Regions from separate parts of the Arthrobacter sp. PTI12 genome, predicted to be linked through region 3. Evidence: predicted binding sites of a transcription regulator. Region 3 holds the regulator's gene; each other region holds the start of a gene.

The links. Region 3 encodes LexA, which represses DNA repair genes until DNA is damaged. Its sites were predicted from a motif close to TCGAACANNTGTTCGA; they were not measured.
Region 1: the regulator LexA is predicted to act here: its motif matches at 4,882-4,897, upstream of AC1MBU_RS07815 (HNH endonuclease signature motif containing protein).
Region 2: the regulator LexA is predicted to act here: its motif matches at 4,896-4,911, upstream of ruvA (Holliday junction branch migration protein RuvA).

Annotation. Positions count from the first base shown of each region.
Region 1 is NZ_CM155256.1:1,603,870-1,611,311, forward strand. It holds gene ligA (NAD-dependent DNA ligase LigA) at 1-741, shown strand, start outside; gene AC1MBU_RS07795 (inositol monophosphatase family protein) at 738-1,574, shown strand; gene AC1MBU_RS07800 (DUF2087 domain-containing protein) at 1,571-2,032, shown strand; gene AC1MBU_RS07805 (GNAT family N-acetyltransferase) at 2,124-2,615, shown strand; gene AC1MBU_RS07810 (ASCH domain-containing protein) at 2,710-3,165, opposite strand; gene AC1MBU_RS07815 (HNH endonuclease signature motif containing protein) at 3,304-4,869, opposite strand; gene AC1MBU_RS07820 (GNAT family N-acetyltransferase) at 5,112-5,639, shown strand; gene gatC (Asp-tRNA(Asn)/Glu-tRNA(Gln) amidotransferase subunit GatC) at 5,682-5,978, shown strand; gene gatA (Asp-tRNA(Asn)/Glu-tRNA(Gln) amidotransferase subunit GatA) at 5,981-7,442, shown strand, end outside.
Region 2 is NZ_CM155256.1:2,000,853-2,008,294, reverse strand. It holds gene secF (protein translocase subunit SecF) at 1-620, opposite strand, end outside; gene secD (protein translocase subunit SecD) at 617-2,377, opposite strand; gene AC1MBU_RS09665 (preprotein translocase subunit YajC) at 2,447-2,914, opposite strand; gene ruvB (Holliday junction branch migration DNA helicase RuvB) at 3,109-4,227, opposite strand; gene ruvA (Holliday junction branch migration protein RuvA) at 4,227-4,856, opposite strand; gene ruvC (crossover junction endodeoxyribonuclease RuvC) at 4,991-5,563, opposite strand; gene AC1MBU_RS09645 (YebC/PmpR family DNA-binding transcriptional regulator) at 5,594-6,352, opposite strand; gene pdxT (pyridoxal 5'-phosphate synthase glutaminase subunit PdxT) at 6,336-7,061, opposite strand; gene AC1MBU_RS09635 (MurT ligase domain-containing protein) at 7,148-7,442, shown strand, end outside.
Region 3 is NZ_CM155256.1:1,733,261-1,740,702, forward strand. It holds gene hflX (GTPase HflX) at 1-1,502, shown strand, start outside; gene AC1MBU_RS08445 (ATP-dependent DNA helicase) at 1,495-3,516, shown strand; gene lexA (transcriptional repressor LexA) at 3,537-4,268, opposite strand; gene AC1MBU_RS08455 (LysM peptidoglycan-binding domain-containing protein) at 4,559-4,948, shown strand; gene AC1MBU_RS08460 (histidinol-phosphate transaminase) at 5,069-6,178, shown strand; gene hisB (imidazoleglycerol-phosphate dehydratase HisB) at 6,246-6,863, shown strand; gene hisH (imidazole glycerol phosphate synthase subunit HisH) at 6,860-7,442, shown strand, end outside.

The sequences.
Region 1 (7,442 bases), 130 kb from region 3:
ATCGCCCTCACCCAGCCCGCTGAACCTCACGAACCGCCGCTGACCACCGAAGCGAACCTGTTCAGGCTGACCCCCGAAAAGCTCGCCGATGTGCGAATCCTTCGGGACAAAAAGATCAAGGGGGTGGTCAGCGGCCAGGAACTCGTTCCCTATTTCTATACGCGTGGAACAGCAAAGAAACCTTCGGAACCAACCGCGAACACACGGAAGCTGTTCGCGGAGCTGGAAAAAGCCAAATCGCAGCCGCTGTGGCGTGTGCTGGTTGCGCTGTCCATCCGCCATGTCGGGCCAACGGCGTCGCGGGCACTGGCCACGGCATTCGGTTCGATGGATCGGATCCGCGGTGCCAGCGAAGAGGAACTTGCCAATGTCGACGGCGTCGGTCCAACTATCGCGGCAGCTCTGAAGGAGTGGTTCGCGGAGGACTGGCACTGCGAGATCGTCGACCGGTGGGCAGAAGACGGAGTTCGCATGGCGGATGAGGTGGATGAGTCCATGCCACGCACGCTGGAGGGGCTCACCGTCGTCGTCACCGGTTCTCTAGAGGGTTTCAGCCGTGACGAAGCGAAAGAAGCCATCATTCAGCGCGGAGGCAAGGCGTCGGGTTCGGTGTCGAAGAACACCAGTTACGTGGTGGCGGGGGAAAACGCGGGAACCAAGCTGGACAAGGCTGAGCAGCTTGGACTGCCGGTCCTGGATGAAGACGGTTTCCGGAAGCTGCTTGAGGAGGGAAGCGTATGAATACCAGTGCCAGCCCGGCAGAACTGCTGCACGTCGCGTTGCAGGCCGCTGAAGCGGGTGCGGCAGTGTTGCGGAAGCGCGGTGAGGGTGAGCTTCAGGCGGAGAACAAGAGTTCGGACAGTGACTGGGTGACGGCTTTCGACACGGCAGCCGAGCGGGCCGTCCGTGATGTGATCTGGCGGTCCCGTCCGCATGATGCGATCACCGGCGAGGAGTACGGGACCACCGTGCCTGAAGGATCATCTTCCGGCGTCCGCTGGTCCATAGACCCACTTGATGGAACCACCAATTTCATCCGGAACATCGTCTACTACGGTACGTCTGTAGCAGCCGTGGACAACGACGGCGTGTGGCTGGCGGGCGTCGTTCATGCGCCTGCGCTGGACCGGGTGTACTGGGCATCGCACGGGCAGGGAGCATGGGTACGTGAACGGGGTGCCGTGCGGCAGCTGCACGGTCCGGCTGAAGGCAGGCCGGGCACGCTGGTGGGGAGTGGCTTCACCTACAACCCGGGGCAGCGTTCCCAGCAGCTGGGTGAACTGGGTGAGCTGCTGGCGGGGCACGGTGATCTGCGGCGGATCGGGTCGGCTGCTCTGGATTTGTGCATGGTGGCTGACGGCACGCTGGATGCCTATGTCGAGCGAGGATTGAACGAGCATGACTGGGCGGCCGGTGCGCTGATTGCCGAGGAAGCAGGCGTGGCCGTACGTCGGCCCGGCATTACGTCCGTCCTCGATGGCGGGCCGGATGAAGCCGAGCGCTTCTCGGCTTTCACAGTGGCTGGTCCGCAGTCGGTTATTGATGTTACGGAACGTCTGGAGCTCAGGACATGACGGTCAGTTGGCAGAAGGTCTTTTCGACGCTGGCCTCAGAACCTCTTCGGGAAGCGTATGCGCGGGCCATTCTTGGTGAGGACGTCAGCGCCCGGTCCAGGGAGTTTTCGAAGCTCGTTGAATCGGCGCTGCTGTTGAGCGATGGATCCGTCAATGACGGGATGTTCAAGGACGTACTGGGTTCTGCGGCGGGTGCGCGGCCACGGGGAGTGGACCGGTTCTTTCACGAGGGCAGACTCGATGGATTGCCGGCGGGCCAGGAGGACCGGTTGGCGGTGCTGGAGCACCTTGCCGATCGCTTGTTCCCGCTTGATCAGGAGCTGGATGAGCCGGCAGTGAACCTATTGATAGCGACGGTTACGGGGGACATCCCGACTCTTCGGCGTGCGCTTGTCGACTTCGGGTTTCTCGTGCGCAACCCAGACGGAACGCGGTACCGGAGAGCGCCTGCCGGCTAAATTAATCTGATCGTTGCATTCGTCCGGCGCTCGCGGTTCGTTGGTCTGCCACACTCAGATCATCGCTCGTCCAACGCAAGAGGAGGCGTCCATGGACATTAATATCAGGTCGGCGGACAGGAACGATTTCGCAGAGATCCGGCGTATCACTGTGGCCGCCTATTCGGATGCCGGCTACATCGACGATGAGTACGCATACAACCACATCCTGGCGGCGATTGAGGAGGGGTACTCCGGGTCATCATTACTGGTTGCGGAATCGGCCGGAAAAATTATGGGATCGGTTTTTGTTACGAGGGCCGGCGGTGATTTCAGCGATGTCGCGCATGACGGTGAACTCGAGTTTCGGATGCTCGCAGTTGAGCCCGGCGAACAGCACAAGGGGATCGGGCACGCGCTGGTGGCGGCCGTGATCGAGCGGGCTCGCATGGATCCTGACGTGTCGGCGGTTGTCCTGACCATCGCACCGAACATGGATGGACAGCACAAGTTGTACGAGTCAATGGACTTTGTCCGAGTTCCTGCCCGGAACTTTCTCTTGTCCGACACTTTTGCGTTGCACGTCTACAAGTTGACTCTTTAGGACCGTTTCGCCGGATCGTCGGATCGCCGTGTCGTCGGATCGCTGGATCGCCGGAGTGCCGGAGTCCGCCGGGAGTCAGCGGGTTTCACCGGAGTCAGTCAGCGTGTTCCGGTGGCCAGGTGACAGCGAAGCGCTCGAAGATAATCTCGTCATCCTCTGACCAATGCCGGCCGCTAGCGGCGCTGACACGTGTGAAGTAGCGCCGGTGTTCGTGCTGCCAGCTTGCGAGGGTTCCGTCGTCTTCGCCTTCGTCGGCGGCGAAGGCCGCGTCAGCACTGGTGAAAGGGCCGATACGAAGCTCTGTGCTGCGGATGATGATGCGGGGGTTTCCTTCGCTGTCGCACGCAACCCAGTGGGAACCGATGCGCGGTAGCTCGTCACCGCGTGCCAGGAATTCAGCGACGAGATCCGCGGTAGCCCGTTTCCGACCGCCGATGACCAGGCTCAGGAGCTCGTCGGCCAACCACTTCGAATCACCAAAGTGATCAACCGTGTATTCGGGCGAGGCAGCTACTGCTTCGGGATGTGCTTGGGCATAAGCGTTCCACATGAGGCTGACTGCTGAGAGATCGGGTGGAGAGACTGGTTCAGGCTGCACGTCATCATGGTCGCAGGCAGCATCAGCCGGCCGCAATAGCTGTAAACGACAGGTCTGGGGACTGCTCCTCTGCTACTCGCGCGTGATCGCTCAGCCGCGTGATTGCTCGGCCGTCTGCTTTCCAGCCGGGTGCGATTGTTCAGCAGAGTGTCCAGTAGTGGTTGCGTTGGGGTTGTTGGTGTGGGTCGAGGTGTGGGGTGGGATGAACGAGGGGAGGCGGTCCCGTATCTGGATGGTCCATTCGTTTTGATGGATCAGATGGTGGTGGTGGCTGCACAGAAGTATTCCGTTGTCGGTGCTGGTGGTTCCGCCGTGTGACCAGGGTTGGATGTGGTGGGCTTCGGTCCAGTGGGCGGGCATGGTGCAGGTGGGGAAGGCGCAGCCTTGGTCTCGGGCGATGAGGGCTTTGCGTTGTTTGGCTGTGAAGAGCCGTTGTGGGCGGCCGAGGTTGAGGATTTCGCCTTGTCCGCCGAGGACGACCGGGATGATGTCGGCGTCGCAGGCGATTTTGCGGGCTGTGCGGGCGTTGACGGGCCCGGTGTAGGCGAGTGATGCCCCGGCGGTGGGGGAGAAGGTGCCGGTACTCATTTCGAGGTCGCCGAGGAGTGTTTGGTAGTCGATGGTCACGAGTACCTGCGGCCGCTGCCCGCCGGTGGCCGGGAGTTTGTCGGTGGCCAGGGCTAGTTGGCAGGCTCCGACGAGTCCGTCCAGGAGCAGCTGGGCGCGGGTTCTGGTCTCGATTGCCGCGGCGTCGCTTCCGCTGTCTCCGGGGTTGGTGGTTCGGGGGTTGGTGGCGGTGTTCATGATGGTGGTGAGGTATTCGTATTGTTCATCGGTGGCGGCGATGTCGAGTAGGTGGAGGCCGCGTTTTTTGCCGCGGAGGAATACGCCTTGGCGGGCGGTGAGTTCCTTCTCGCTCGGTTCCGGTCCGCCGGGGTCCAAGTGTGCTTCGACGCGGCCGATGAGTTTGGTGAGGAAATCGGGATCGAAGCGGGTGGCGCTGGCGGTGAGTTGGGCTTCGATCGTGTTGAGCACGGCTGGTTCGGTGGTGAACTGTGCGCGGTCCAGTGCGCTGCTGATCATGGTGGCTGCTTTGCCGGACACCACTCCGGCTGAGACCGCCGCTGCGAGGTGTGCACAGGCGGCGGGTAGGGGTTCTCCGGTGAGTGTGGTGCGGGGGATGAGTTTCGCGCCGAGGCGGAGCCGGCGGTTGGCTTCGCTTCTGCTGATCCGTAGCCGGTCCTGCAGGTATCCGGCGGTGCACCGGTAGGCCGAACGCCCACCGGACTGACCGGACAAACCGAACGCGAAACCGACACCACCGGTGGGGGTCCCGTCGTCGTCGGTCGTGGTGTTGTTGGTGTCGGTGGGCTTGCCGCCCGCTGCGGCGCTGCTGCGATCCACTGCCGTTGCCGCAACGAGCTGAAGGTACTCGACCGTCCGGGACAGATCCTCGATCCCGGTCAAATGCTCGGCGAGTTTATCCTGTCCCATTCCCGCGAACTCGGCCACCAAACGCGAGGTGTACGCGGCAAGGAGCTGCTTCAGCTCGCTGATCGAAGGTTCGGAGCAACCGGCCGGATCATCGAATCCGAAGGCTGGGAGAGCGCGCAGCCGTTCGCCGGGGAGGACGTCGAGTGCGGCTGTCAGGCTCATACCTCATTCTATTAGAAGACATCTTCGAAAGAAAGGGGCTGTGGGTAACGGGATAAACCGTTAGCTCGCCTCACCAACATCGGAAGCGTCTCAGGCCGTCCGGTTGACCGTAATGAATTCAGTGGCGAGGGCGCCTCGGCTTTCATCCAGGAAGCCCGGTAATAAGAACCGGGTGCGTCACAATAGATAGGCGGATCTTCCGCCCGCTTCAGATCCGCCCACTCCACGACAAGGCTTGCGTTATGCCCTTCACTATCCGTCGCGTCACTGCAGCAGATTACGACGACGTCCGCCGGATCACCCGGGACGCCTACATTCACGCCGGCTACTTCAGCGACCCAGACCACCCCTACGTGCAGATTCTCTCCGATATCGAGCACAGGGCCGAACACGCCGAGGTATGGGTAGGGGAGGAGGACGGCGTAGTCGTCGGTTCCTTTGCCATTACGTTCGAGGGTCAGCGCTACACCGACATCGCACTCGCGGGGGAGCTGGAGTTCCGCATGCTCGCTGTGGATCCCGCCGTCCAGCGTGGTGGGTTTGGGCGCCGGATGGTCGAGTGGATCATTGACTACGCGCGCGCCCTGGACGGCATCGACGCCGTCAGCCTGACCAGTGGCTCCGACATGGTGCGGGCACACCGACTGTACGAATCCTTGGGGTTCGAACGCGTGCCAGGCCGTGACTGGTGGGTGCGCGACGAAGACATCCAGCTATGGGTCTTCAGGCTTGGGCTGCAACCGGACAGGACTGTCACCTCCCGCCCGTAGACTAGAACCCGAAACCCAGCCATCTCGAGATCCTGGAGAAACATGCCCGAGATCACCCGTGAGGACGTCGCGCATCTGGCACGGCTTGCCCACATCGACATGACCGGCGAGGAGCTGGACCGGATGACCGGCGAGCTCTCCGTCATCGTCGACTCCATCAAGACGGTCAGCGAAGTTGCCGGTGATGACGTTCCCGCAACCAGCCACCCCATTCCGCTGAGCAATGTCTACCGCGATGACGTCATCGGTGAAACGCTCACCAACGAGGAAGCTCTCAGCGGCGCCCCGGACAACGCAGCCGGCCGCTTCAAGGTCCCCGCAATCCTGGACGAGGAGTAGAAATGACCGATCTCACCAGGCTCAGCGCCGCCCAGCTCGCCGGCAAGCTTTCCTCCCGCGAGGTGTCGGCAGCGGAAGCTGTCCAGGCTCACCTCGATCGCATCGGTGAAGTGGATCCGGCGATCAACGCGTTCCTCCACGTCAACACTGATGAAGCCCTCCGTGTGGCATCCGAGGTGGACAAGGAGCGGTCAATTGGAGATACGATGCATCCGCTCGCAGGCGTCCCTATTGCCGTCAAGGACCTCATCGTCACCAAAGGCCAGCCAACCACCGCCGGCTCGAAAATCCTCGAGGGCTGGCACAGCCCCTATGACGCCACTGTCGTCCGGCGCCTTCGCGACGCCAAGATGCCGATCCTCGGCAAGACCAACCTGGACGAATTCGCCATGGGCTCCTCCACGGAGCACTCCGCTTACGGTCCAACCCGCAACCCGTGGGACCTCGACCGCATCCCCGGCGGTTCCGGCGGCGGGTCAGCGGCCGCCGTCGCCGCCTTCGAAGCGCCGTTGGCGCTCGGAACCGACACCGGCGGTTCCATCCGCCAGCCCGGTGCCGTGACCGGAACCGTCGGCGTCAAGCCGACCTACGGTGGCGTGTCCCGCTACGGTGCCATCGCCATGGCGTCCTCCCTCGACCAGATCGGCCCCGTCACCCGCACGGTGCTGGACGCCGCACTCCTCCACGAGGTCATCGGCGGCCATGATCCACACGACTCCACCTCGCTGACTGATCCCGTCGGCGCTCTCGCCGAGGCTGCACGCAACGCGGACGTCAAGGGCCTGCGCATCGGCGTCATCAAGGAATTGCAGGGAGAGGGTTACCAGGACGGCGTCCAGGCACGCTTCACTGAAGCACTGGACCTGCTGCGCCAAGCGGGTGCCGACGTCGTCGAGGTTTCCTGCCCCAATTTCAAGTACGCGCTGGGCGCCTACTACCTGATCATGCCCTCGGAGGCATCGAGCAACCTTGCCAAGTACGACGGCGTCCGCTTCGGTCTGCGTGTAGTGCCCGACGGCGCTCCCACGATCGAGCGCGTCATGGGCGCCACCCGCGCAGCCGGCTTCGGCGACGAAGTGAAGCGCCGCATCATCCTTGGCACCTACGCACTGAGCGCCGGGTACTACGACGCCTATTACGGCTCCGCACAGAAAGTCCGCACCCTGATCCAACGGGACTTCGACGCCGCCTTCACTCAGGCAGACGTTCTTATCTCGCCCACGGCTCCCACCACGGCCTTCAAGCTGGGGGAGAAGCTGGACGATCCGCTCGCCATGTACCTGAACGACGTCGCCACCATCCCTGCCAACATGGCCGGCGTGCCGGGCATCTCGGTCCCCGGCGGCCTGGCTGACGGACTGCCGGTGGGCATCCAGTTCCTCGCCCCCGCGCGCCAGGATGCACGGCTCTACCGGGCAGGCGCCGCACTGGAAGCGCTGCTGGAAGACACCTGGGGCGGACCTT
Region 2 (7,442 bases), 270 kb from region 3:
AGGATCGTCAGGAAGCCGATGACTGCCGATGGAGTGACTTCGAAGTCACTGAGCGAGTAGATGCCGGCAGAAGTCACCATCACCACCACCAGCGCCGCCATTGCCGCAACCGACATCTTCCAGGTGCGGAAGTAGATCGCCATCAGCGCCGCGGCGAGAGCCACAAAGACAACCAGACCGATGATCGCCTGGCGGCTGACATCCTCTCCCCAGGTGGGCCCCACGAAGTTGGACGTGACGTCTTCCTCCGTGACGTTATAGGCGCCGATCAGCCCATCACGCACGCTCAGGGTTTGGTCATCGCTGAGTCGTTCCGTCTGGATACGCATGGTTTCCGGGGCAATGTTGGTTACCCGCGGAACCGCTTCCGGCACCACCTCGGTGACGGCTTGTTCGCCCGCGGCGACGGAAGTGTCCTGCACATTCGAGACGGTGAATTCTGACCCACCGCGGAAGTCGATGCCCAGGTTGAACCCACCCTTGATCACCGGAACCAGCAGCGAGAGCAAGATCGCCACACCGGCGATCATGAACCACAGGTTGCGCTTTCCAACGAAGGGATAGGACCGCTTGCCGGAATACAGTTCGTTTCCGAATTCGGCAAAACTGAACCGGCTCATCGGTTGTCCCCTTCCTTGGTTCCGCGTGCTTGCGCACTGACGGTCTTTTGTTCTTCAACGGCCTTCTGCTGTTCAGCCAGGCGCCGTTCAGCAATAGTCATGCGCCGCTCAGCTTCACCCGCAGCGGCCTTGTTCCGGCCGCGCAGTTCTACTGCGGGCCGCTCTACCGGCTTGTGCCGCACCCGGCCGGCTCCGCGGTACAGCGGAAGCACGCCGAGTCGCGAGGGATCAAGCCCGGACCAGCGGTGACCCTCGCCGAAGAACCGGGTCATGGCGAGCAGTCGCATTACCGGGTGGGTGAACAGGAACACGACAACGAGGTCGGCGATTGCCGTCAATCCAAGCGTGAACGCGAAACCGCGCACGTTTCCGACGGCCACGAAATACAGCACGACGGCGGCGAGAAGGTTCATGGCCTTGGACGCCAGTACGGTTCGCTTGGCACGCCGCCACCCGTTCTCGACAGCCGGGACCAGACCACGGCCGTCACGGAGCTCATCCCTGATGCGTTCGAAGTACACAATGAATGAGTCTGCTGTCTGACCGATTGCGACAATCAGCCCCGCTACACCGGCGAGGGATAGCCGATAGTTTTCTGTCCAGCCGAGGATGCAGATTGCCAGGTAGGTAAGCACCCCGGCCACCACGAGCGAGGCGATCGTCACCAGGCCGAGCATCCGGTACTGGAAGAGCGAGTACACAGCGACGAGAACCAGCCCGATCACGCCGGCGATCAGACCGAGTCGCAATTGGTCGGCTCCGAGCGTGGCGGAGATCTGCTGTTCACTCTGAATTTCGAAGCTGATGGGCAACGCACCGTACTTCAGCTGCTCTGCGAGAGCTGCTGCCGATTCCTCCGTGAAGCTGCCGCTGATCTGCGGACGCCCGTCAGGAATCACTGCGTTGGTGGTGGGAGCTGAAACAATAACGCCGTCCAGCACGATGGCGAACTGGTTCCGTGGATCTCCCGGACCGATGGCGAACAACCGCTCGGTTACTTCGCGGAAGGTCTCGGTACCCTCATCGTTGAAGTCGATGTTGACGACCCACTCATTCAGGGTCTGGCCCTGGGCACTGCGCGCCATGCCGTAATCGGCTGACTCGATCTCAGTGCCGCGAACCTCGACCGGACCGAGGATGTACTTCCCCTGTGTGTCCGGCTCGCAGGCAACCATCGGCTGGTCGGCGGGAGCCGGCTCGACTGCAGGCTCAAGTGCCTCCGGACTGGTGCAGTCAGTCGACTCGAACTCCTGCAGAAGCTCGGGGGTTATCCAGTTGGGATCGCTGGCACCAGTCGGTTCGGCACTCGGAGTGGGAAGCTGGTCTTCGGGCGTCGGCGTCTCAGCCGCCGGGGCAAGCCCAGGGCCTCCGAAAAGCACGGGCCGGAACTCCATCTGGGCCGATGCCTGGATCAGTTCCCGCGTCTCCGGTTCAGGGATGCCCGGGAGCGCGACAATGACGTTCTGTCCCGACTGCGTGCTGATCTCGGCCTCGGCGACACCGCTGCCGTCGACGCGCTGCCGGATGATCTCGACCGCCTGGTCAAGCTGTTCGGGGGTTATTTCCTCGCTGCTGCCCTGTACCTCGGGTGCGAGGATCATCTGGGTACCGCCCTCGAGGTCGAGGGCGAGCTTCGGTGCCCAGCTGGCGTTACTCCACAGCGAGCCTCCGCCGAGCAGCAAGGCGAGGAGTGCAAAGACTACGCCGAGCCATACGAGGGTACGTTTGGCGGCGGAGCCTGGGCCGGTTCGTGCCATGGTGCGTGAATCCTTTGGGTGTTGGAATTCGAGACGTGACGGGCCGAAGGAGTACGGCCGTGTCGCAGGTTACTGGTCTTTGTCGTTTCGGTCGCGCGCGTTTTCCCTGTTCAGCCGCTCGGTTGACTCTTCCGGTGTCTCTTCGCGAAGCGGGCGGTCAGCATCGCTGAGCGGGTCCGTCAGTGAGGAGGCGTCGTCGGGAACGCTGTGCTCTTCCTCGACCACCGGTTCCGGGGCGACCACCTTGCTCAGGGTCTGGGAGTGAACGGTCGCGGTAACACCCGGGGAAAGCTCGATAAGGGCCTTGTTGTTGTCCTCGTCGAGGGAAACGATGGTGCCGAAGAGACCGAAGTTGGTCATGACCTCGGTACCCGGGACCATCTGGGTGCGCTGCTCCGCGACCTGCTTTTTCATCTTCCGCTGCTTGCGGAACATGGTGAAGATCAGAAAGGCGAGAGCCAACGGGAGGAGCAGGCTGAAGATGTCAAACCCGCCACCCGTCTGCTCGGTGGTCTGGGCAACTACATTTGCGAGCACAGAGAAGATCCGTTCCTATATTTGGTCAGCACAGTCGGCTGCGGTGCAGGTGATTCCGACGCTGAAGTTCCGCGGCTGCGCGCGGTCCGCGGGAGCACTGCCTGACTATTAAGCCAGCAGTGTTTCCAAAGCTTTGACCGTGCGCTGCGCCACACGTCAGAACAGTCTACGGGGAATGGGCCTCAACTTTCGCACTAGCCGCTGTTGCGGCTCCATTCCGTTTCGCTCCCGAGCGCCATTTCGACCCCGGAAACGGGATCATCCTCGTATACCGGGAAAAGTCCTTCGGGCATGGCTGCTGCGATTGATGCAGGCATGACCAGACCCAGATGTTCCCACGCAGCTGCTGTGGCGATTCGCCCGCGCGGCGTTCTGCCGAGCATCCCCTCGCGCACGAGATACGGCTCGGCGACCGTTTCCACGGTCTCGGGTTCTTCCCCTACTGCAATGGCCAGAGTGGACAGTCCCACCGGCCCTCCATTGAACTTTGTCACAAGCGCCGTCAGCACAGACCGGTCGAGGCGGTCGAGTCCTTTGGCGTCAACCTCGTACATATCCAGAGCGGATCCGGCGCACCGTGCATCGATGACGTCCACGCCGTTCACAAGTGCCCAGTCACGAACGCGCCGGAGGAGGCGGTTCGCGATTCTGGGGGTGCCGCGGGAACGTCCGGCTACCTCAGCAAAGGCTGCGGAGTTGACCCGCATGTCCATCATCATGGCCGAGCGCCGGAGAACGAGCTCAAGCTCCGCCGTGGAGTAGAACTCGAGATGGCCGGTGAATCCAAACCGGTCGCGCAGCGGACCCGGCAGCAGCCCGGCGCGGGTGGTGGCGCCGACCAGGGTGAAAGGTGGCAGATCCAGCGGAATCGCTGTTGCGCCCGGCCCTTTGCCCACGATGATGTCTACCCGGAAGTCCTCCATTGCCATGTACAGCATTTCTTCCGCAGGGCGCGACATGCGGTGGATCTCGTCGAGAAAGAGCACCTCCCCCTCGGTCAGCGAGGACAAGATAGCGGCGAGGTCTCCGGCATGCTGGATGGCGGGGCCTGAACTGATGCGGAGGGGCGCATTCATCTCCGCGGCGATGATCATCGCCAGGGTGGTCTTTCCGAGCCCGGGAGGTCCGGAAAGGAGAACATGGTCCGCGCTGCGGCCACGCATCCGGGATGCTTCGAGGACGAGGGACAGCTGGCGGCGCACTCTTGCCTGACCGACGAAATCATCCAGGTTCTTCGGCCGCAGGGCTGCCTCGACCGCCCGGTCCTCCGGATCCACGGCCGGCGAGACAAGGGGCTGTTCCTGATCTGTCATCAGTTCACCGAAGCCCGTGCCGAGCTGCGGGCGCCATCCTGGCCCAGCCTGCGCAGTGTGAGCTTCAGGATGGAACCGACATCCCCAGATGCCGCAATCTCTGGAGAATCCTTCACTGCGGCGTCGATGGCTGAGCCGGCGTCCTTTTCCGACCAGCCCAGACCCATCATCGCGGCGAGAACCTGTGACTGCCAGGCGCCGGAAGCTGTAGTTGGGGTATCCGTCTCAAGCGGAATGAGTTTGTCAGCGAGTTCAAGCACAATGCGTCGCGCGCCCTTGGGGCCGATCCCCGGCACCTTGCTGAATGCTTTGTCATCCCCGGACGATGCGGCGGTGCGGATGGCCGCCGGGGCGTACACCGCGAGCACCGCCAGCGCCAACCGTGGGCCTACGCCGCTGACGCCCAGCAGTGTCTCGAACACCTCACGCTCGTCGGCATCCGTGAATCCGAACAGGGTCATGGAATCCTCGCGGACTATCAGCGAGGTGTTGAGCCTGGCCTGGTTGCCAAGCCGGAGGGTGGAAAGAGTCTGGGGCGTTGCCTGTACCTGCATTCCGAACCCGTTGACGTCGAGTACGGCCGAGTGCAGGCCCACATGGCTTACGGTCCCGGTCAGAGAACTGATCATGCGCTGGGCTCCAGATGCTGAGAATCGAAACGAATATCACCGAACATATCTACGAATCAGCGTACGTCCCGGCGCGGACTATCCGGCGCCGCCACACCGATGTACTCCGGCACGCAGACTACCCGGGAGTAGGTTCATCGCCGTTGACGCGCCTTCGCTTCCGCTTCCGCCCACAGCCGTTGGGCTGCGGTCTGGCCAACCCCACCCTGGCTTCGGGCTGAGGACGTAGTTCCGGTTCGCCAGGCGTGCGTGATGGCAAGTGCCAGTGCATCAGCGGCGTCGGCAGGGGTGGGCGGCGTTGCGAGGCGAAGGATTTTCGTCACCATCTTGGTCACTGCGGCCTTGTCAGACTGGCCGTTACCCGTCACTGCCGCCTTGACCTCGGTCGGTGTGTGAAGCGCTACCGGAATGCCCCGCCTCGCCGCCGCCGCTATCACCACGCCCGAAGCCTGAGCGGTACCCATGACGGTGCTGACGTTGAGCTGGCTGAAAACGCGTTCGACGGCGAGCACCGCCGGTGAGTGCGTGTCCAGCCACACATCCACTGACTCGGCGATCATCAGCAGGCGGCGATCGAGGCTGTGGTCAGCCGGCGTACCGACCACACCGACCGCCACCAGAGTGGCGCGCCGGTTCGGTTCGACATCGACCACGGCAAGTCCGCAGCGGGTCAACCCCGGGTCAACACCCATGACCCGCAGTGTCACGGGTGTCCCCCAAGATGGGCGGAGCGGAAACTAATCGTCGCTCTCCAGCTCAGCGAGCACGTCATCGCCGAGCTCCGCATTCGAGTACACGTTCTGGACGTCGTCGAGCTCTTCGAGCGCGTCCACGAGCTTGAGGAACTTGCGTGCGGCGTCCGCATCGAGTTCAACCTGCATCGACGGGACAAACTCGACCTCGTCGGTCTCGTATTCGATACCGGCTTCTTCGAGACCCGCGACGACCGCGCGGAGGTCTGTGGGCTCGGAGTGAACGTCGAATGATTCACCCGACTCCTTCACCTCTTCAGCGCCTGCGTCCAGGACTGCCATCAGGACATCATCCTCCGACAAGTCTTTCTTCGGCAGGGAGACTACGCCTTTGCGCGCGAACAGGTAGGCGACCGATCCGGGATCAGCAATTGATCCACCGTTTCGGGTAATGGCGACCCGGACCTCCGAGGCTGCACGGTTCTTGTTGTCCGTGAGGCATTCGATGAGCAGCGCCGAACCCTGGGGTCCGCGCGCTTCATAAATGATCTCCGAGTAGTCGACGACTTCGCCGGTGAGCCCAGCGCCGCGCTTGACCGCCCGGTTGATGTTGTCGATGGGAACGGACGTCTTCTTGGCCTTCTGCACGGCAAGCTCGAGGGCCGGATTGCCCGCCAGGTCAGCGCCGCCGGCGCGGGCCGCCACCTCGATATTCTTGATCAGCTTCGCGAAAGACTTGGCGCGCTTGGCGTCAATCACGGCCTTCTTGTGTTTGGTGGTAGCCCATTTAGAGTGCCCCGACATGCTCTGCCCTTCTTTGTGCGATCAACGATAGGAAAAGCTCATGGATGCGATGCTCACCGGTCACTTCCGGGTGGAAGCTCGTGGCGAGCAGGTTTCCTGAGCGAACTGCAACAATCCTAGCGACCGGCTGTGCCCTGGCACTGTCACGCCCAGTGTGGGCACCGTGCTCGGCGGGCGGCGTATCCGGCGCCTCGACCTGTGCGAGGACCTTCACCGACTCCCCTACCTTCTCCACCCACGGGGCCCTGATGAACACCGCGTGGACGTCGGAGCCGTTCCCAGGCAGTTCCTCAAACGGGAGGTCCGTCTCGAAGGACTCGCGTTGCCTGCCGAAGGCGTTGCGGCGGACCACGATATCCAGGCCCCCGATGGTCTGCTGGGGATTGCCCGCCAGGTCAACGGAGGGATCAGCAATGGTGTCCGCGAGCATGATCATTCCCGCACAGGACCCGTAGACCGGGAACCCTTCGCGGATGAGTTCGCGCAGCGGTTCGGCGAGCCCGAACGCGCGGGTCAGCTTGTCCATGGTGGTCGACTCCCCGCCGGGGATGATAACGCCCTCGACCTGCTCCAGCTCGCTGGGGCGCCGGACGGCTGACGCCTCTCCGCCCAAGGATTTGATCACCCGGATGTGCTCGCGTACGTCGCCCTGCACTGCGAGAACGCCAACGCGCAGGGCGGCACCGCCAAGGGAAATGGTGGAAGTCACCGACCCAGTCTAGTTTGGCGCTGGGACTGTCGGGCGCCATACCGGGTAGGCAACGAAAGCGCGATAAGTTAGACACCATGTCTGGTCTGTCTACCTTGAGCGTGCCCCTGGGCAAAACAGTTCGGGCGCTCACGCGTCTGCGCGGCGGTGGTTCGGCGTTTCCCGGTCTGGTCGTCGAACGAATCGATCCAGGCTTCATGGCGCGGGCGCTGCGAAACCTGCCCAAGGGCATCATCGTCGTCAGCGGCACCAACGGGAAGACCACCACCACCAAGATGGTGGTCGAACTCCTTGAGGGCCAGGGGCTGAAAGTCTTCACCAACCGGACGGGAAGCAACTTCACCAGGGGCGTTGCCGCCGCGCTGCTCGGCGAGGTGGACT
Region 3 (7,442 bases):
CCGTCATTGATCGGATACTTGCCAAGGACCCCGCCTCGTCTTCGAGCGGTTCCCAACGGCGTTTCGGTAGCGGGCCCGGTGGCCGCGCGCAGGCGCTGTCTGATCTCGACGAAGAGCACACGGGTTACGACGGTGAACAGCAGGATCGTGAGGAGCGGCGCGCACTGAGGCGTGTGGCCGGGCTCTCCACCGAACTCGAAGACGTCACCGAAGTCGAGTATCGCCAACTTCGCCTTGAGCGGGTGGTGCTGGCCGGCATCTGGGGCGAAGGGACGGTTGATGACGCTGAAAATTCACTGCGTGAACTCGCTGCCCTGGCTGAGACGGCGGGATCGGAAGTGCTTGACGGCATCATCCAGCGGCGCCTGAAGCCGGATCCCGGAACGTTCCTCGGGGCCGGCAAAGCGGAAGAGCTCAAGAACATTGTGATGGCCACTGGTGCGGACACCGTTGTCGTTGACAGCGAACTGGCCCCCTCCCAGCGCCGGGGGCTTGAGGACATCGTCAAGGTGAAGGTCATCGACCGCACGGCGCTCATCCTGGACATCTTTGCCCAGCATGCAAAGTCCCGTGAAGGCAAAGCGCAGGTCGAGCTTGCGCAGCTTGAGTACCTCCTTCCGCGGCTGCGCGGCTGGGGCGATTCGATGTCCCGTCAGGCTGGCGGCCAGGTTGGCGGCGCCGGTGCCGGTATGGGTTCACGCGGGCCGGGTGAAACCAAGATCGAACTCGACAGGCGGAAGATCCGCACGCGGATGGCCAAGCTGCGGCGCGAAATCGCGGGCATGAAGCCCGCACGCGAGACCAAGCGCGCCAACCGTCGTCGTCATGAGGTTCCATCAGTGGCAATTGCCGGGTACACGAACGCCGGAAAGTCGTCTCTCCTCAATCGGTTGACCGATGCGGGCGTGCTGGTAGAGAACGCGCTGTTCGCGACCCTGGACCCCACCATCCGCCGGGCACAGACGCCTGACGGACTCGAGTTCACTCTTGCTGACACCGTCGGTTTTGTCCGGTCGCTCCCCACCCAGCTCGTCGAGGCGTTCCGTTCGACGCTCGAGGAAGTTGCTGATGCGGACCTGATCCTCCACGTTGTGGACGCATCCCATCCGGATCCGGAGGGGCAGATCACAGCGGTCCGCGACGTCCTGACGGAAGTCGACGCACGCAAAGTGCCTGAGATCGTCGTCCTGAACAAGGCCGACGCGGCAGATCCGTTTGTGCTTGAACGCCTCAGGCAGCGCGAACCCCGCCATGCAATTGTTTCCGCCCGCACAGGTCAGGGGATCGAGGAGCTGCTGGAACTGATCAGCCAGTCCATCCCGCGTCCAAGCGTGAAACTGACTCTGCTCGTGCCCTACCAGCGCGGAGACATCGTGAGCCGACTGCATCAGCCGGACGCAGAGATCCTCGGCCTGGAGCATGTGGAGGACGGCACTCGGGTAGATGTGATGGTCAGGGAAGGTCTGGCGGCAGAACTGGAGCCGTTCGTCACGCATGGCTGAGGGAAGCATCAGTCCCCTTCGACTGCTTGATGACGTCGTAGCGGCGATGGGCGGGCAGCAGCGTAGCGGGCAGCATGAAATGGTACGCCAGGTCGAGGAAGCAATCGGCAACGGCACACACCTGTTGGTGCAGGCCGGAACCGGAACAGGGAAGTCACTGGCCTATCTGCTTCCGCTCATCGCGCATGCCGTGAAGGGTGACACAACCTCGATCGTCTCGACGGCCACCCTTGCCCTTCAGTCCCAGATCGTCAACCGCGATCTGCCGAGACTTCTCGAGACCCTGCGTGGTTCGCTTCCTCGGCCGGTCGACGTAGCGCTTCTGAAAGGCCGGGGGAACTATGTCTGCAGGCATAAGACGGCAGGAGGTTTCCCCGACGAGGATGATTCGGGAGCCCTCTTCTCCCTCGACGGTGACACCGCGGCGCCGCATCCTGCGGCAGGACCTTCCACCCCGCTCGGACGGGAAATCGTGCGGTTGCGGGAGTGGGCGGAAGAAACGGAGACCGGGGACCGGGACGAACTCCTTCCCGGTGTCAGCGACCGGGCCTGGCGCCAGGTATCGGTGTCCAGCATGGAGTGCCTTGGTGCGCAAAAGTGTCCCGTTGCTGAGGAATGCTTCAGCGAGCGCGCACGGGAGAGGGCAGGAAAAGCGGACATTGTCATCACCAACCATGCGCTGCTGGCGATCAACGCTTTCGAGGGGCTGGCGGTCCTTCCGGAGCACGACGTAGTGGTCATTGACGAGGCGCACGAGCTACACGACCGCGTCACGTCTGCGGTGTCTGGGCAACTGTCAGGAGCACTGATCGGCGCTGCGGCCTCAGCGGCGAGGCGCCATCTCGGTTCCAACACGGACACATTGGCGGCCGCGCAGGATGCCTTCGAGAACGCGTTCGACGCTCAGCCCACGGGTCTGATGGCTGGGGGACTGGACGAGTTGCAGGAACTCGCGCTCGTGCAATTGCGGGAGTCATGCCGCCTGGCGCTGTCCGAATCGAGTTCCGACGGGTCCTCCCAGTCGGCAGACGGTGGCCGCCAGATGGCACGCTCACGGCTGTTGGTATTGCTCGAATTGTCCGAACGGATGGTCGCAGCAGGTGGCGCGGGCGAAGTGCTCTGGGCGAGTCGGCCAAGTACCTTTACACCGGGCTCCGGTTACTCCGCGGCTGATGACTCCTCGCCTGCCACGATCAGCATTGCGCCGCTGTCGGTTGCCGGGCGTCTGAGGCGGGGATTGTTCGAGGACCACACGGTTGTGCTCACGTCAGCTACGCTCGCAATCGGCTCGGAGTTCGGACCGGTTGCCGGGTCCCTCGGTTTGACGGGCGAGGGAGCGCCGTCATGGACCGGCGTGGACGTTGGCAGCCCATTCGACTATCCCCGTCAGGGTGTCCTGTACGTTGCCAAGGACCTGCCCAAACCGGGCCGCGGGACTTCCGGGGAACAACTGGATGAGCTGGAGGCGCTCATCAAAGCCTCCCGCGGAGGAGCGCTGGGACTGTTCTCCTCGCGGCGTGCGGCGGAGGACGCTGCTGACGCGTTGAGGGACCGGCTCGACGTTGAGATTCTCTGTCAGGGTGAATCTTCCATGTCCGCGCTGGTGAAGCAGTTTTCAGAGGAGCCCGACACCTGCCTGTTCGGCACTATGTCGCTGTGGCAGGGCGTCGATGTGCCTGGAACTGCCTGCCGGCTTGTCACCATCGACCGCATACCGTTTCCCCGACCTGATGATCCACTCATGACTGCGCGGACCCGAGCTGTCGCAAAGGCCGGAGGCAACGGATTCATGAATGTTTCCGCTACCCATGCCGCCGTTCGTCTTGCGCAGGGAGCCGGCCGTCTCATCCGCTCCCACGATGATCGAGGCATGGTGGCAGTACTGGACTCCCGGCTGGCAACCGCGGGCTACGGCGGCTTCCTCAGGGCTGCGCTACCGCCGTTTTGGTCGACGACGGACCGCGCAACGGCGCTCGGGGTCCTCTCCCGGCTCGCTGAGACGCAGCGCGCCTAGCACCATGCCGCGCGCCTCGGTCAGAGCGCACGCATCACCGAGACAACTTTGCCCATGATGGTGGCGTGGTCACCGAGTATCGGCTCGTAATTGGTGTTCTGCGGCAGAAGCCAGGTGTGACCGTCACGCTGCCGGAAGGTCTTCACTGTGGCCTCATCATCGAGGAGTGCTGCCACCACATCGCCGTTCTCGGCTGTGCTCTGCTGGCGGACCACTACCCAGTCTCCGTCGCAGATCGCTGCATCAATCATGGAGTCACCTGAAACACGCAGCATGAACAGATCGCCGTGCCCGACGAGCTGCCGGGGCAGTGGCATGACATCCTCAACAACCTGATCCGCCAGAATAGGACCTCCGGCTGCAATCCGTCCGACCAGCGGGACCATTGCCGCGTCGACGGCCGACGATGCCCGCGCAGGTTCCTCTCTTTCGGCGGAGGAGGGCAGCGCACGCGGTGTGCTGTCACCGAGCGTGAGAGGAAGCAGGATTTCCATCGCTCGCGGGCGCTTGGGATCGCGGCGGATGTAACCCATGCGTTCCAGCTGTGAAAGCTGGTGCGTGACGCTGGACAGACTCGCAAGACCTACGGTGTCACCGATCTCGCGCATTGAGGGCGGGTAGCCGTGCGCAGCTACGCTGCGCTGAATTGTCTCAAGAATTTTTGTCTGACGTGCTGTCATTCCCTTTGGCATGGCCCTGCCGCGCGGCCTTCCGCGTCCGCGCTTCGCATCGGGCGAAGGCACCTCTGCCATGTCCTTTGACGCACTGAGATCTGCCACGAGATGCATCCCTTCCTCCGGCCGGGCCCGGACTGCTGGCTCGCCAACCATTTTTGTCAGTGGCGGGTGATGAGCTGGTTTGTGAAGCAGCCGGACCGTCACCCTTGACAGCAACGCTAGGGGAGGCGGGACGTGTTTTCAAACATTTGTTCGAGTGAGTCTCGACAATATTAGTTTACAAGTGCTAATAATAAGTGCAGAGGAATAGAACACAGCTTCGAACAAAGCTGTGGGAGATCCACACAACGAGAAAGGTGGACGCCATGTCTACGCTCCATATCGCAGGATCAGCTTCCGTACTTCACCCAGAGGACCGTGAGAATAACGGGCCGGCTGCGGCGCCGCGCCTTCATCTCACCCGTCGCGGCCGGGTGGTTCTGGTGGCAATTCCGGTCGCATTGCTTGTTGCCGTACTGCTGGTGGTTGCTTCGTTCTTCACCTCCCAGGCGCAGGCAGCGACAGCCGGCGGTGACCTCACGGACACTGTCCGGGTCAGTGTTGCGTCGGGGGAGACACTCTGGGCTCTTGCTGCCGAGTACGCGCCGGAACGTGATCCGCGAGCCGTCGTTGAGGAAATCGTCGAACTGAATGTTCTAGGCTCGTCGACCGTGCAGGCCGGGCAGTCGCTTCATATTCCGGTTGGAAATCCATAAGGAGCGGATCTGCTTCCGCACAGCGGTAGGCGCGCTGATTCTTCACAGGTTGGCTCGTAACAGTTCGCCCGGCTTCAGCGGAATTCTTCGTGGCGGATGGGGCGGCCTTAAACTCTCATGGTGACCGATCCGCTAGAACGCCTTAACAGACTGCCGATCCGCGAGAATCTGCGCGGCCTTCGACCATACGGTGCGCCCCAGATCGATGTGCCCATTCTGCTGAACGTCAATGAGAACACCCATGGCGTTCCGGAGGATGTTCGCAGTGCAATTGTTGAAGCAGTCGAGGGCGCCGTGGCGGGGCTGAATCGCTACCCTGACCGGGAGTTCACCGTGCTTCGCGAACATCTCGCCACGTACCTAGGGCACGGACTCACCGCGGACAACATCTGGGCGGCGAATGGATCCAATGAGGTTTTGCAGCACGTCCTCCTCGCGTTCGGCGGACCGGGCCGGACTGCGTTGGGATTTCCTCCCACCTACTCGATGTATCCGCTGCTCGCAGGCTCCACCGGTACTGGATACCTGACAGGTTCGAGGGATGAATCCTTCGACCTGGACGCTCGTACCACCGCCAGCGAGGTAGCCGCCACGGGCGCAAACATTGTCTTCCTGTGCAGCCCGAACAACCCGACCGGCACAGCGCTTCCCCTGGAGGTGGTTTCCGAGGTCTACGATGCAGGCGAAGCGGCGCAGGCAATCGTCATTGTGGACGAGGCGTATGCAGAGTTTTCCCACTCCGGCACTCCGAGTGCGCTGGAGCTCCTGCCCGGCAGGGAACGGCTTATCGTCTCGCGCACCATGAGTAAAGCCTTTGCGCTGGCCGGAGCCCGTCTCGGGTACTTGGCCGCAGCCCCGGAAATTGCGGATGCGCTTCGGCTCGTGCGTCTCCCGTACCACCTGTCGGCGATTACGCAGGCCACGGCTGTCGCGGCGCTGACCCATTCGGCGAAGCTGCTCGCCAACGTGGATGAGATCAAGCGGCAAAGAGACCGCATTGTGTCCGGGCTGACGGGGATGGGTCTGCCCGTTGCACCTTCGGACTCCAATTTTGTGCTGTTCGGAGGGCTCGATGATCCGGGCGCCGTCTGGCAGGACCTGCTTGATGCCGGGGTTCTTATCCGGGACGTCGGGATTCCGGGCCACCTTCGGGTGACCGCCGGAACGCAGGAAGAGACCACAACCTTCCTGAAAGCCCTCGAATCTTTGATCCGGCCGCGAGTCTCCTAAACTGGACCGGGACGCACATGCGGGCCCGCCGCCCGTCTCGCTGCCGAAACAACCGTAAGGACCATCCATGACCGCGGAAGCTACTGCCAATCGCGCTGCCCGACGTGAGCGGACCACGAGTGAGTCGTCGGTGTTCGTCGAGGTCGATCTAGACGGCACCGGGCGCTCGGAGATCAGCACGTCCGTGCCGTTCTACGACCACATGCTGACGGCCCTGGCAAAGCACTCATTGATCGATCTCACCGTGAGGGCCACCGGCGACACCCACATCGATGTCCACCACACTGTGGAGGATGTAGCGATCACATTCGGTGAGGTTCTGCGCGAGGCTCTCGGCAACAAGGCAGGTATCCGGAGGTTTGGTGAGGCAACTGTGCCCCTGGACGAAGCTCTCGCCAATGCCGTCGTCGACATTTCCGGGCGCCCCTATCTGGTTCACTCAGGTGAACCCACAGGCCAGGAGTACCACCTCATCGGCGGACATTTCACGGGATCCCTGACGCGCCATGTCTTCGAGGCGATCACCCTGCACGCCCAGATTTGCCTGCATATGACGGTCCTTGGCGGCCGGGATCCGCACCACATCGTCGAGGCCCAGTTCAAGGCTTTCGCCCGCGCCCTTCGCGCCGCGGTTGAACCGGACCCGCGGGTGAGCGGAATCCCTTCCACCAAGGGAGCGCTATGAGCGCGCCGAAAGTGACGGTTCTCGATTATGGTTCCGGGAACATTCGTTCGGCGGTGCGGGCACTGGAACACGTCGGCGCTGAAGTCACACTGAGTTCAGCGGCTGATGATGTCCTCAACGCCGACGGGCTCGTCGTGCCCGGTGTGGGAGCGTTTGCCGCCGTCATGCAGGGCTTGAAAGAGGTAGACGCGCTGCGCATGATCGGCCGTCGTGTTGCCGGCGGTCGCCCCGTCCTCGGAATCTGCGTCGGGTTGCAGATCCTGTTTGAGGAGGGGGTGGAACACGGCGTACGGACCCAGGGCATGGGGGAGTGGCCCGGTACGGTCGAACGGCTCAAGGCGGAAGTTGTGCCGCACATGGGCTGGAACACCGTCGACGCCCCCGCCGGGTCGGTGCTTTTCGAGGGCATTGCTGAAGAGCGCTTCTACTTCGTTCACTCCTACGGTGTGCAGGAATGGAACTTCGACGTCACCCAGCCGGCTATGCGGCCGCCGCTCGTCACCTGGTCCACGCACGGCAGCCCGTTCATTGCCGCGGTGGAGAATGGCCCACTCTCCGCCACGCAGTTCCACCCCGAAA